Regions from separate parts of the Pseudarthrobacter adonitolis genome, predicted to be linked through region 2. Evidence: predicted binding sites of a transcription regulator. Region 2 holds the regulator's gene; each other region holds the start of a gene.

Region 1 (4,457 bases), on a different contig from region 2:
GTTCACCCAGGCCGGCAGTGAAGCCTCCACCAGCCTGGAATCAACCGCGGCACCCGAGGCAAGCGCGGCGCCGTCGGTCACCGCTGAAGCTTCCGCGAACCCGGAGCCCTCTGAGAGCCCGGACGCCGAGCCCAGCGCTTCGCCCAGTAACATTCCCTCCGCGGTTGTGCTGGACAAGACCCAAGGCGTAGCCATCTACAACGCCGCCGGTACGGCCGGGCTCGCCGGACGCATCAGCTCGATGGTCCAGGCCGATGGCTGGACGCTGGGCCAGGTGGGGAACTGGGGCGGCGCACCGCAGCAGACATCCGCAATCTTCTATTCAGGACCGGCGCAGAAAGCCAACGCCGAAGCAGTCTCCGAACTCCTAAGCATCCCTACCCTGGTGGAGAGCCAGGAGTTCCAGGTTCCGCTGGTTGTTGTCCTGGGCCCGGACTACCGGTGACACTTCCCGGTTACGCCTGAATAACTTTTGGGCACCGGAGCGGCCGTGTGGCTCGGCCCGCCGGATGGCTTGTCGCTAGAGTGATTTCAGGCTTCGGTCCGTAACAAGCGGCACACTTCCGACGGGGACCGACGGCACGACGGAAAGAGTGGACATCATGGCAGTGGGAACGGTTAAGTGGTTCAACGCCGAAAAGGGCTACGGCTTTATTACGGTGGACGGCTCCGGGGACGATGTCTTTGTGCACTGGTCGGCCATTGAGGGCGAAGGTTACCGGGCCCTGGACGAGGGACAGCGCGTCGAGCTTGAAGTCGGTGAAGGCGAGAAAGGCCCGCAGGCAGAAAACGTCCGGCCCACGCAGTGATCTCCCGCAGCTTGCGCTCAACTGTTGTCCGCACAACTACGGGGGCGGCAGTCCTATTGGCCTTGGCCGGCTGTGCCGGAGCAGGCGGCAACGCCCGCGTTGAATCCGCTGAAGCATCCGGTGACGGGACGCTGCGGATCGGGCTGATCCAGGACAGCACAGGGGAGCAGGCCTTCCTCAACGACTCGCAGCTCGCCGCGGCCCAACTTGCCATCAAGGAAATCAGTGCGGCCGGCGGCCACAAGGGCAGGCCTGTTGACCTGGTGGTGGGCTCCGGTGATGGCGCAGATGCCCAGGCCAGGAATCTGGCCTCAGCCAAGGTTGATGCGGTGATCGGACCCACGGATTCGAGTCACGCCGCCGCCGCCATCGACGTCCTCTCGGCCGCGCGCGTCCCGCTCGTCTCGCCGGCCAACTCCGCTGCCGGCCTGTCCCGCTACAAGAGCGGCGGCTATTACTTCAGGACGGCGGCGGCGGACGTTGCCCAGGCCTCGGTGCTGGTGAAACTGGCCAAGGATGGCGGCGCCAAGAGCCTAGCCGTGGTCCACCAGGACAGTGCCTACGGCAAGGACGTTTCGGCCGCGGTGACCGGCGCCGCCAAGAACGCCGGCCTGAAGACGGTCTCCACCACCGCATTCAAGCCCGGCGACGCCGGGAACGCGGCAGTCGCTGCCAAGGCCGCCACGCCTGACGCCGTGGTGTTGATCGCCAGGGACGATGCCCAGGGCACCCTCGCAGAGCTCAATAACGCGGGGCTGTCGGGCAAGAGCATCATCCTGAGCGACGGCGCCTTCGCCCAATACGGTTCGGGGCTGGGATCCAAGGCCCTCGACGGCGCCCGTGCAGTGGTGCCTGGCCTGCTGCCGTCCGCGGACTTCCAAGCCCGGCTTGTTTCGGTCGACTCTTCATTGAAAGACCTTTCGTTCGCCGCAGAGACCTACGACGCCGTGAACCTCGCGGTCCTGGCGGCCGCGAAGGCTGACGACGACGCCGGCCGCTCCATCGCCGCCCACCTGATCGCCGTGTCCGGCGGGACAACCGGCGGGCAGCCCGCCGCGCAGGCTTCCGGCCCGGCCACCAAGCCTTGCCTGTCCTACGCCGACTGCCTCGCTGTCCTGAAGACCGGGGAAGACATTAATTACGACGGCGAATCGGGGCCGGTTGCGTTCGATTCCAACGGTGACATCACCACGGCCAACTACATGGTGTTCACCTACGGCGCAGACAACAGGGCAGTGCTCAGCGGCCGTGAGGCGGCAGGCCGGGCCGCAGGCTGATCGCCAGTGGCGAACGGGGCGCCCTGACAGCGCGATTTGCGGGGTCTTTCGCTTGCACTCTCACCTAGGGAGTGCTAATTATTGAGTTAGCACTCCTACGTACCGACTGCTAAAGCAACGTCCGGTTTGTCCGGCAGCGGAGTTTGGCGGCGGTCGTGGAGCGAGAGAAATACCTACCTGGAGTGAGATTCCCAGCCGCGGCATACAGAGGCCGCCGGTGAAGGATCGTCCGTCGCGGGCACTGCAGTGAGGTTCATTCTTAACGACTGTCCCGAAAGGACTACTGCCGTTATGGCCAAGATCATTGCATTTGATGAAGAGGCACGCCGCGGTCTTGAGCGGGGCCTGAACATCCTCGCCGACGCCGTCAAGGTCACCCTCGGCCCGCGTGGACGCAACGTCGTCCTCGAAAAGAAGTGGGGCGCCCCCACGATCACCAACGATGGTGTTTCCATCGCCAAGGAGATCGAGCTGGACGACCCTTACGAAAAGATCGGCGCCGAGCTGGTCAAGGAAGTTGCCAAGAAGACGGACGACGTCGCTGGCGACGGCACCACCACGGCTACCGTGCTGGCGCAGGCCCTGGTCAAGGAAGGCCTGCGCAACGTCGCGGCCGGCGCTGACCCGCTGTCCCTCAAGCGCGGTATCGAGAAGGCTGTCGCGGCCGTCACGGTTGAACTGCTGGCCTCCGCCAAGGAAATCGAAACCAAGGAAGAGATTGCGGCTACTGCCTCCATCTCCGCCGGTGACGACGAAATCGGCGCGCTGATCGCTGAAGCCCTGGACAAGGTGGGCAAAGAAGGCGTCATCACCGTCGAGGAGTCCAACACCTTCGGCCTGGAGCTCGAGCTCACCGAAGGCATGCGCTTCGACAAGGGTTACATCTCCGCTTACTTCGTTACCGATACTGAGCGCCAGGAAACAGTCCTTGAGGACCCGTACATCCTGATCGTCAACTCCAAGATCTCCAACGTCAAGGAACTGGTTGCTGTCCTGGAAAAGGTCATGCAGTCCAACAAGCCGCTGCTGATCATTGCCGAGGACATCGAGGGCGAGGCCCTGGCCACCCTGATCGTCAACAAGATCCGTGGCACCTTCAAGTCCGTTGCCGTCAAGGCTCCGGGCTTCGGCGACCGCCGCAAGGCCCAGCTGGCCGACATCGCTGTACTCACCGGTGGCCAGGTCATCGCCGAGGAAGTCGGACTCAAGCTGGAGACCGCCGGACTGGAACTCCTGGGACGCGCCCGCAAGGTTGTTGTCACCAAGGACGAGACCACCATCGTTGAAGGTGCCGGCGACGCCGACCAGATCGCTGGCCGCGTTTCCCAGATCCGTGCCGAGATCGAAAACTCCGATTCGGATTACGACCGCGAGAAGCTGCAGGAACGCCTGGCCAAGCTGGCCGGTGGCGTTGCAGTCATCAAGGCCGGTGCCGCAACCGAGGTTGAGCTCAAGGAACGCAAGCACCGCATTGAGGACGCTGTCCGCAACGCGAAGGCTGCCGTTGAAGAAGGCATCGTCGCCGGTGGCGGCGTTGCACTGATCCAGGCCGGCGCCAAGGCGTTCGCGAACCTGAACCTGACAGGTGACGAAGCGACCGGTGCGAACATCGTCCGCGTTGCCATCGACGCCCCGCTGAAGCAGATCGCTTTCAACGCCGGCCTCGAGCCTGGCGTTGTTGTCGACAAGGTCCGTGGCCTGCCTGCAGGCCACGGCCTGAACGCAGCAACCGGTGAATACGTCGACCTGCTGGCTGCCGGCATCAACGACCCCGTCAAGGTAACCCGCTCTGCCCTGCAGAACGCGGCTTCCATTGCCGGTCTGTTCCTCACCACCGAGGCCGTTGTGGCCGACAAGCCGGAGAAGAACGCTCCGGCCATGGGTGGCGGCGACGACATGGGCGGCATGGGCGGCTTCTAGCCCCCAGCGCCCGGAATCCGTTCCGCGCAAACCATAATGCGGCCCCCTCCACTGGAAGGGGCCGCATTTGTTTTTGCCTGGCTGATGACCTGTGGGCCGGCGCCTGGTTGCCTGGCGTGCCCGGTGACCTGGCTTGCCGGCGAGCTCCGCTACTTGCCGCAGCCTGTGGCAAGCAGTTAAGCAGCGACGGCGACTGCGCCGAACTGGAACTTCCTGCGGCTGATGGCCCGAATCTTCATTGATGAGCCTTCCTCAAAAGGGTGAAGGTCCACCACACGCGTGTTCCCGTGACGGCGTCGGTGCCGGTGGGGAAGCCTCGACTGAGAAAGCGCTTTCCTGGTCAGGATTCCGATTCTGCCGCGCTTCGACTTCAGCGTCAAGACATTTCGGTAAGCGGTTTCCCGAAAGTTGGCTGAACCGGTTGCCGGCGCCGTCTGGCAGGATGGTTCCG
Region 2 (4,457 bases):
GCGGTGGTGGAACGTCAAGCACCCTACTGCCTACGCCGGACGGCTCGCGCAGCGGCTGTCACCGGCCGCCGGGCGGGAAACTCTTGACGCCGAAACCCGCGACGTGGAGCGTGTGATGCTCGAGGCCCGGCTCGTGTCGGGGCTGGCAACGTCAACGCTGGGCGAACACGGCCGTCACGCCGTGGCCGGGCTCATTGCCGACGGCCTGGTGGAGGCGCCCGCTGCCTTCCAGGGCAAGCTGGTCTTGACCCTGAGGGGCCGCCTGCTGGCCGACGCTGTGGTCCGCAGGATCCTGCCGGACTAGCGCGGGGGTCCATTTCCAACACTCGCAAGCTCGCGTCGGGGCCCTCGGGACGCCGCTTAGCGGATCCAGCGCAAGTTGTCGCTTACTTGATCCAGCGCAGGTTGTACTGGTAGCGGTGAGGCTGGCCCTTGTTGACATGGATGCCTGCGGAAACTGAGAAGCAGGTCAGGGCAATCCAAATCAGGGTGGCGATGACGGCGAAGATATTTCCCACCACCGGAATGAAAACCAGGACGTTGGCCACCAGGGCAGCAATGGTGGGCGGCAGGCTGAAGTTCAGCGCTTCCTTGGATTCCTGGGCGGTAAACGGCCCGCGCTCACGGAAAATCAAGTAGATCAGCAGTGACGGAACACAGCCGAGGATCCCGCCAAAGTGTGCCAGCGTGGCCCATTGGCGGTCTTCGCTGGCCGTCAGGGGCAGCGCATTTGCCGGAACGCCCTGGTACTCGGAACGGGCCTGGCCGCCGTGGTCGTCCCGGTGCTCGCGTGCGTTTTGTGCCACGGTTTTCTTCCTTTGAAAGTGCAATGGTGCTGGGTTGGAGAATGCCGGACTGAAGCAACTGCAGCCTCCGCAGTACCAAGAATACTGGTTCGGCCACCGAATGCCGCCGCCCGCAGCCGGATCCGGCGTTATGGCACTGTCAGGAAGTCTATGACTTCCTCCACTCTCCCGAGCAGTGATGCTTCCAGATCCGCGTAGCTGCGGACAGCGCCGAGCAGCTTTTGCCAGCCAAGCCCGGTGTCTTCCTTGGTGGAGTGCGGCCAGCCGAACGCTGCCAGGATGCCGGTCTTCCAGTCCTCCCCGCGGGGCACCACCGGCCATTGTTCGATGCCCAGTACGGCGGGCCGGATTGCCTGCCATACGTCAACGTAAGGGTGCCCGACGATCAGGACATTCCCGGCCGCGCCGGGAGAAGCCATCACGGCGGCAGCGATGCGCGACTCCTTCGAGTCCGGCACCAGATGGTCCACCAGGACCCCCAGCCGCCGGCCCGGACCGGGACCGAACGCGGCCACCGCCCCCGCCAGGTCATCAATGCCGTGCAAAGGTTCGACGACGATGCCCTCTACGCGGAGATCGTCACCCCAGACTTTTTCCACGAGTTCGGCGTCGTGTTTTCCCTCCACCCAGATTCTGCTCGCCTTGGCCACCTGGGCACGCTGGCCAGCCACACGGACTGAGCCGGACGCCGTCCGGCCGGCGACCACGGCGGCTGGCTGCCTGGGCGCCGGGGGAACGAGCCGGATGGGCTGTCCCTCCAGGAGGAACCCGAAGCCGAGCCGGAAGGATCGGGACTTTCCGCGTCGGTCTTCGAGGGCCACTACATGCATGCCGCCGGACTTCTCCACCCGGGTCACCGCTCCCACCCAGCCTGACTGGGCGTCTTCGAGAACCATGCCGCGTTCCACAGGAACCTCAGGGAGTTCGCTTCTGACGGGCGCGGTGATCTCCTGCGGACCCCAGTTCTGGTATTGCATGGATTGATTCCGCCTTGCCGCTAGATCCTGGCCCGGAATTCGCCCGGAGCGGTACCAATGCTAACAACGGGGTGACTCATATTAGACTGTTAGCACTTAGGCATGTCGAGTGCTAACCCTGGATGGAGGTGGAGTATGAGCGAGCCGCGCAAACTCGAAGTACTGCGCGCCATCGTGGAGGACTATGTGCACTCCCGCGAGCCAGTGGGTTCCAAGGCGCTCGTGGAACGCCATCACCTCGGAGTATCCAGCGCCACCATCCGCAACGACATGGCGGCCTTGGAAGACGACGGCCTGATCACGGCCCCGCACACCAGCGCCGGACGAATCCCCACCGACAAAGGCTATCGGCTGTTTGTGGACCAGATTTCAGCGGTAAAGCCGCTGTCCCAGGCGGAACGGCGTGCAATCCAGTCGCTGCTGGAGGGCTCAGACGATCTGGACGACGTCCTGGACAGGACCGTCAGGATGCTGTCACAGCTGACCAACCAGGTCGCCGTGGTCCAGTATCCCCATCTGAGCCGCGCCACCATCCGCCATATCGAATTCGTGCTGCTCGCGCCCCGGCAGGTCCTGGTGGTCCTCATCGCCACCACCGGCAAAGTCGAACAGCGCGTGATCGACGTCGGCCAGGACCTCGGCGAAGACGTCATCGCCGCCTTGCGGACACACTTCCTCGGATTATTGGCGGGCACTTCGCTGAGCCGTCTGACGCCGTCGCTGCCGGGAGTCGTTTCATCCGTCAGTCCGGGCCAGCGCGCGGCCGCCCAGGCTTTGGCCCAGGGGCTGGAAACGCTCGCCCACAACAGCCGTGAGGAACGCATGGTTATGGCCGGAACGGCGAACCTTGCCCGCTCCAATGTGGATTTTCCGCTGAGTATCGGACCCGTCCTGGAAGCCCTTGAGGAGCAGGTTGTCCTGCTACGCCTCCTGAGTGACATGGCTCAGGATCCGAGGGGCGTGGCAGTCAGTATCGGGCGTGAGAACCCTTACGACGGGCTCGCGGAAGCCTCCGTGGTGGCCACGGGCTACGGACCTGACAGCACGGCCAAGATCGGTGTGCTGGGCCCCACCCGGATGGACTATCCCACCACCATGGCCGCCGTCAGGGCAGTTGCCCGTTACCTTTCAAGAATTCTGGGTCCGTAACAGCACCACGGTCCAGGCACAAAGAGCAGTGCCGGCAGCCCGGCTGCCGGCAGTACAACAAGGAAGAGATACGAACTTTGAGCAGCCACTACGACGTCCTCGGAGTCTCGCCGGAAGCCACCGGGGAAGAGATCAAGAAGGCCTACCGCAAGCTGGCCCGGACTCTTCACCCGGACGTAAACCCCGGGGACGATGCATCGGACCGCTTCAAGGCCGTGACCCACGCCTATGAGGTACTTTCGGACCCGCAGAAGCGCCGGATCTACGACACCACCGGCAACGAGAACGGCACCGACAACGGGTTCGGCGGCGCCGGATACTCCGGCCAGGGCTTCGCGTTCCAGGACATCTTTGACACGTTCTTCGGTGCCGGCGGGTCCTCCGGCCCCGCGTCCCGGGTCCGCCGCGGCCAGGACGCGTTGATCAGTGTCCGGATCGAACTCCGCGATGCGGTGTTCGGCGTCAACCGGAAACTCGAAGTGGACACCGCCGTAACCTGCCCCACCTGCAACGGCTCATGCTGCCGCGAAGGCAGCCATCCTGTCCGCTGCGATATCTGCGGCGGCAGCGGCCAGGTCCAGCGCGCGGTGCGTTCCATCCTGGGCCAGGTCATGACGGCGGCCCCGTGTGGCAGCTGCGAAGGCTTCGGAACGGTCATCAAGGACCCCTGCAACGAATGCAGCGGCCAAGGCCGCATCCGCAGCCGGCGGTCGCTCACCATCAAGGTGCCGGCCGGTGTTGCCACAGGCACCCGGATCCAGCTCTCCGGACAGGGCGAAGCGGGCCCCGCCGGAGGACCGTCCGGGGACCTGTACGTCGAACTCCGGGTCAACAACGACGCCACCTATGCCCGTGACGGTGACGACCTGCACGCCACGTTGCACATCCCGATGACTGCCGCCGCCCTGGGCACTGAGCTCTCACTGGAAACCTTTGACGGGCTGCAGGAGATCGACGTCAAGGCGGGGACGCAGTCCGGGGAGATTATCACGCTCCGTGGACTCGGCGTGACGCACCTGCGCGGTTACGGCCGCGGAGACCTGATGGTCCATCTGCAGGTGGAGACACCGGCCAAGCTGGATGCCGCGCAGGAGGATCTCCTGCAGCAGCTGGCGAAGCTACGTGGCGAACAGTTCACGGAAGGCAAGCTGGCTGCCAGCGGCGGCGTCTTTGCCAAGCTGCGGGACCGGTTCGGTAACCTGTAGCGGTGAGCAATCCCGTTTTCTTCACCGGCGCCGGGTCGCTGGACGAGCTGGTGCCCGGTGGTCGCTTTGTCCTTCACGGGCCGGAGGCACGCCATGCCGTGACCGTGAAGCGGCTCGCTCCCGGGGAAGCGGTAGACATTGCCGACGGCGCCGGAAAGCGGCTGACGGGAACTGTCGTTTCGGCGTCGCCTGCAGAGCTCACCGTGGAATGCTCCGCCCTTGTAGTGGAGGACCAGCCCGATATCCGGCTGGTGCTGGTCCAGGCACTGGCCAAGGGGGACCGCGATGAACTGGCCGTGGAAACGGCAACTGAACTGGGG
Region 3 (4,457 bases), on a different contig from region 2:
ACGACGAGGCCCACGTCGTCAAGCTCGGCCGCCGTGCCCGTAATCGCCAGCAGGGCCGTCTCGCCGAGATCGCCGGAGAGCATCGCCGCGCGGCGTACGGCGTCGACGGGCCGATCGGCGGCGCGGGCAACGGCATCCGTCAGCACGGCCTCGAGCGCGCCGGTACGCAATTCACCGAGCAGCACGCCGGCGATGAACGCCTGCTCGCGCTCGGTGGCTGCCGCCGTGAGCAAACGGAGGGTCGCGGCGCGCTCCGCGGCTGATCCAGCGCCTGCGGTGACGAGCAGCCGATCCAGCGCAGCGTCGAGGTCGGCTACAGTCAGACTCGGCTCGGCGGCCGGCTCCCCCATGGCCGCTGTCATGCCGCGCCAGCCGATCCCTACCCGGCCCTGTCGCGGCTTTGCGATGAGCAAGCCGACGGTCGTCGCGATGTCCCCGGGCTCGAGGCGGCGCAGTAGATCGGCAAGTGCGTCGACCTTCGCGAGTCGGGAGCGGGTCGACGCGACGGCATCCGTGGTTTTCACGAGCTCGTCGAGCAGCATGGCACCAGTCTGCCATGGCCGCGGACGCTGGACAGTGCCGGAACGCTGTTCCAGAATGGACGCGTGGGGACCATTGTCGCGAACCTGTTCGTCACCCTCGACGGCGTCTACCAGGCGCCCGGCGGCCGCGAGGAGGACACCGAGGGCGACTTCGCCTTCGGTGGCTGGCAGGCGCCGGTGTCCGATGCCGAGGCCGGCGCGGCCATCGGCGCCGAGATCGGCCTCATCGACGCCCTGCTTCTCGGCCGGAAGACCTATGACATCTTCGAGGCCTACTGGCCACACCAGTCTGACGACATCGGCCGCACGCTCAACCGGGTGCCCAAGTTCGTCGTCTCCAGCACCCTGACCGCGCCGAGCTGGGCGGGCACCACGGTGCTGCCGGATGCCGCGGCCGCGGGTCGGCTCCGCGAGGAGTACGACCAGGTGCACATGTTCGGCAGCGGCGTCCTCATCCGTGCACTGCTCGCGGCAGGCGTGATCGACCGCCTCCACCTCTGGCTCTATCCGATCACCCTCGGGCAGGGCAAGCGCCTCTTCGACGCCGGGACTATCCCCGCCTGCTTCAGCCTCGCCGAGCCGGCGCGCACCTTCCCGAAGGGGGCTGTGTCGCTCGTCTACGAGCGTGCGGGCGACGTTGCAACGCAGGACATGCCGGGCGCGTAGGGCGGGAAAACCGGGCCGCAGGCCATTTTTGGCACAAAGAACCGGCCCAGCCGAAGCTGGACCGGTTCTTTGTGCCGAGACTTGATGCAGAGGCTCTGGGCCCACGCCGTCAGGGTTCCCTGACCGAGCGAAGCGAGGTAAGGGAGACGGTGGGGACTAGTGGCTGTGGCCTGCGTGCTCTTCTTCGTTTGCGGGCTTCTCCACGACGAGGGTCTCGGTGGTGAGAACCAGCGCAGCGATGGATGCCGCGTTGCGCAGGGCTGCACGGGTGACCTTGACCGGGTCGATGACACCGGCTGCGATCAGGTCCTCGTACTGGCCCGTCTTGGCGTTGAAGCCGTTGTTGGTTTCGAGCTCGGCAACCTTGGCGGTGACAACGTAGCCGTCGAAACCGGCGTTCTGGGCGATCCAGCGAAGCGGCTGGACCAGCGCGCGGCGGACGATGCCCACAGCAGCGGCGGCGTCGCCTTCGAGGGCCTTGACTGCAGGATCCTCGTCGAGGGCCTTCAGTGCGTGGATCAGGGCGGAACCGCCACCGGCCACGATGCCCTCTTCGAGGGCGGCGCGGGTGGAGGACACTGCATCTTCGATGCGGTGCTTCTTTTCCTTCAGCTCAACTTCGGTGGCTGCGCCGACCTTGATGACACCGATGCCGCCGGCCAGCTTGGCCAGGCGCTCCTGGAGCTTTTCGCGGTCCCAGTCGGAGTCGGTGCGGGTCAGCTCGGCGCGCAGCTGGGAAACCCGGGCTGCGACGTCTTCTGCGGAACCGGCGCCGTCAACGATGGTGGTGTTGTCCTTGGTGACCGTGATGCGCCGGGCGGTACCCAGCACCTCAAGGCCAACCGAATCCAGGCTGAGGCCCAGTTCCGCGGAGACGACCTGTGCACCCGTGAGGGTGGCGATGTCCTGCAGCATGGCCTTGCGGCGGTCGCCGAAGCCCGGAGCCTTGACGGCAACCACGTTCAGGGTGCCGCGGATGCGGTTGACGATCAGCGTGGACAGGGCCTCGCCCTCAACGTCTTCGGCAATGATGAAGAGCGGCTTGGAGCTCTGCAGCGCCTTCTCCAGCAGCGGCAGGAAATCCTGCACGGAGGAGATCTTGCCCTGGTTGATCAGGATGAGTGCGTCCTCGAGGACGGCTTCCTGACGCTCGGTGTCGGTCACGAAGTACGGGGACAGATAGCCCTTGTCGAACTGCATGCCCTCGGTGAGGACCAGCTCGGTCTGCGTGGTGGAGGACTCCTCGATGGTGATCACACCATCCTTGCCGACCTTGCCGAACGCCTCGGCGAGGAGCTCGCCAATTTCGTCGCTCTGGGCCGAGATGGCAGCCACGCTGGCAACCTGGGTGCCTTCGACCGGGCGTGCGTTCTCGAGCAGGCGGGCAGCAATGGCTTCGACGGAAACCTCGATGCCGCGCTTGATCTGGCCCGGAGCGGCGCCAGCCGCAACGTTGCGCAGGCCTTCCTTGACCAAGGCCTGGGCCAGCACGGTGGCCGTGGTGGTGCCGTCACCGGCAACGTCATTGGTCTTGGTGGCTACTTCCTTGGCCAGCTGCGCGCCAAGGTTCTCGTAGGGGTCATCAAGCTCAATTTCGCGGGCGATAGTGACGCCATCGTTAGTGATCGTGGGTGCCCCCCACTTTTTGTCGAGGACAACGTTGCGGCCGCGGGGGCCGAGCGTCACCTTGACAGTGTTGGCGAGCTTATCGATGCCGGCTTCAAGCGACCGGCGGGCAGCGTCGTTAAACGCAAGCTGCTTTGCCATGGTTTTGTCCTTTCAAGACAGAACCCCGCACAGCTGACCAGCGGAATGCATGATCAGCGGCACGGGGATCCAAAGAGTTACTTTACGACGATCGCCAGAACGTCGCGGGCGGACAGCACGAGGTACTCGTTGCCACCGGTCTTGACTTCGGTTCCACCGTACTTGGAGTAGATAACGACGTCGCCAACGGCTACGTCAACCGGAACGCGGTTACCGTCTTCGAAGCGGCCGGGGCCTACTGCAACAACTTCACCCTCCTGCGGCTTCTCCTGTGCGGAGTCCGGGATAACCAGGCCGGAAGCCGTGGTCTGCTCGGCTTCGAGCGGGCGGACAACAATACGATCCTCAAGAGGCTTAATAGAGACCGACACTCGGACCTCTCCTTCTACGTCAGCAAATTCATGGACAGTTGAGCTGCTTCGCCGAGGCTGGCAAACCGTCGTCGCGGTGCCGGCAGCAGCCTGGCTGGCAGCTCTTCATGTGTTAGCACCCTCCTAGGGAGAGTGCTAATGATGACTCTATGTATTGGTTAGCACTCGGTCAAGGCGAGTGCCAGAATTATGTCTCCGGCGAACAGCCCGTTACCGGCCGGTGAGGTCCTCAAAATCGACGTCCTCGTCGCCTTCGTCCCCATTGGCGGTGCCCCGCCGCAGGTACAGCACCACGGCGCCGCCTACGGCAGCCAGCAGCGAGACCACCAGTAGGATGATGCCGCCTACGCGTGCCCCGGCGTAGAGGCCGCGGATCTCCCGTGCCTCGTCCGTGGCGTCCTGGATGTCGTTGCCGCCCACGGAGTAGACAGTGGCGTTGAACGTGTCAAGGAAGAAGATAATCACCAGCAGCGCGACGCAGACCACGGCCACTGCGGATCCTGCAATCAGCGCGGGGCGGGCGAACTTCACCAGGTCCGGATTGCTGGCTTGGGGTGGTCCGGACGGCTGGGTGCCTGCACTGTCTTCCATGCCTTCAACCCTAGCGGGAACTGGCCGCGCGGCCACCTCCACTAGGCTTGAACCCATGGCTCAAGCACCGCAGGACCAGATCGCCCCATTGCTCACGAGCGAAGGCTGGGAGCTGCTGGCGTCCCTGGGCCCGTACCGCGAGGACGAGGCCTTTGAGCTCAACGCGGCCCTCCGAAAGGCCGGGCACTCCCCCGCACTGGTCTCCGCCGTCCTCACCCAGTCCCGGCTGCGCACCAAGGCCGAGCTGAAGTTCGGGGAGTTCGCCCGGAGCATGCTCTTCACGCAGGCCGGGCTGGAACAGGCCACGCGTCTCACTGTTGCCGCTCGGCATGCCGAGCGCTTTGCGCAGGCCGGCGTCCGCCACGTAGCCGACCTCGGGTGCGGCCTCGCCGCGGACTCCCTGGCCCTGGCATCGATGGACATCACGGTCACGGCCGTGGAAATGGACGAAACCACGGCCGCCTGCGCCACGGTCAACCTGATTCCCTTCCCCAACGCCACCGTGGTGCATTCGGACGCC

The links. Region 2 encodes HrcA, which represses chaperone genes, less so after heat shock. Its sites were predicted from a motif close to TTNGCACTCGNNNNNNNCGAGTGCNAA; they were not measured.
Region 1: groL (chaperonin GroEL) is a predicted target of HrcA. The motif match lies at 2,173-2,199, and genes of this name have one in related genera.
Region 3: groES (co-chaperone GroES) is a predicted target of HrcA. The motif match lies at 3,505-3,531, and genes of this name have one in related genera.

The regions. Positions count from the first base shown of each region.
Region 1 covers NZ_JBVAYW010000017.1:10,350-14,806, forward strand. The annotation lists gene ACZYZ4_RS15025 (LytR C-terminal domain-containing protein) at 1-445, shown strand, start outside; gene ACZYZ4_RS15030 (cold-shock protein) at 603-809, shown strand; gene ACZYZ4_RS15035 (ABC transporter substrate-binding protein) at 821-2,086, shown strand; gene groL (chaperonin GroEL) at 2,378-4,006, shown strand; gene ACZYZ4_RS15045 (RNase H family protein) at 4,457-4,457, shown strand, end outside.
Region 2 covers NZ_JBVAYW010000002.1:208,524-212,980, reverse strand. The annotation lists gene hemW (radical SAM family heme chaperone HemW) at 1-304, shown strand, start outside; gene ACZYZ4_RS03570 (DUF4870 domain-containing protein) at 387-806, opposite strand; gene ACZYZ4_RS03565 (DUF3097 domain-containing protein) at 935-1,783, opposite strand; gene hrcA (heat-inducible transcriptional repressor HrcA) at 1,919-2,932, shown strand; gene dnaJ (molecular chaperone DnaJ) at 3,010-4,137, shown strand; gene ACZYZ4_RS03550 (16S rRNA (uracil(1498)-N(3))-methyltransferase) at 4,140-4,457, shown strand, end outside.
Region 3 covers NZ_JBVAYW010000001.1:306,724-311,180, reverse strand. The annotation lists gene ACZYZ4_RS01605 (ATP-dependent DNA ligase) at 1-542, opposite strand, end outside; gene ACZYZ4_RS01600 (dihydrofolate reductase family protein) at 606-1,208, shown strand; gene groL (chaperonin GroEL) at 1,365-2,975, opposite strand; gene groES (co-chaperone GroES) at 3,053-3,346, opposite strand; gene ACZYZ4_RS01585 (hypothetical protein) at 3,557-3,937, opposite strand; gene ACZYZ4_RS01580 (class I SAM-dependent methyltransferase) at 3,993-4,457, shown strand, end outside.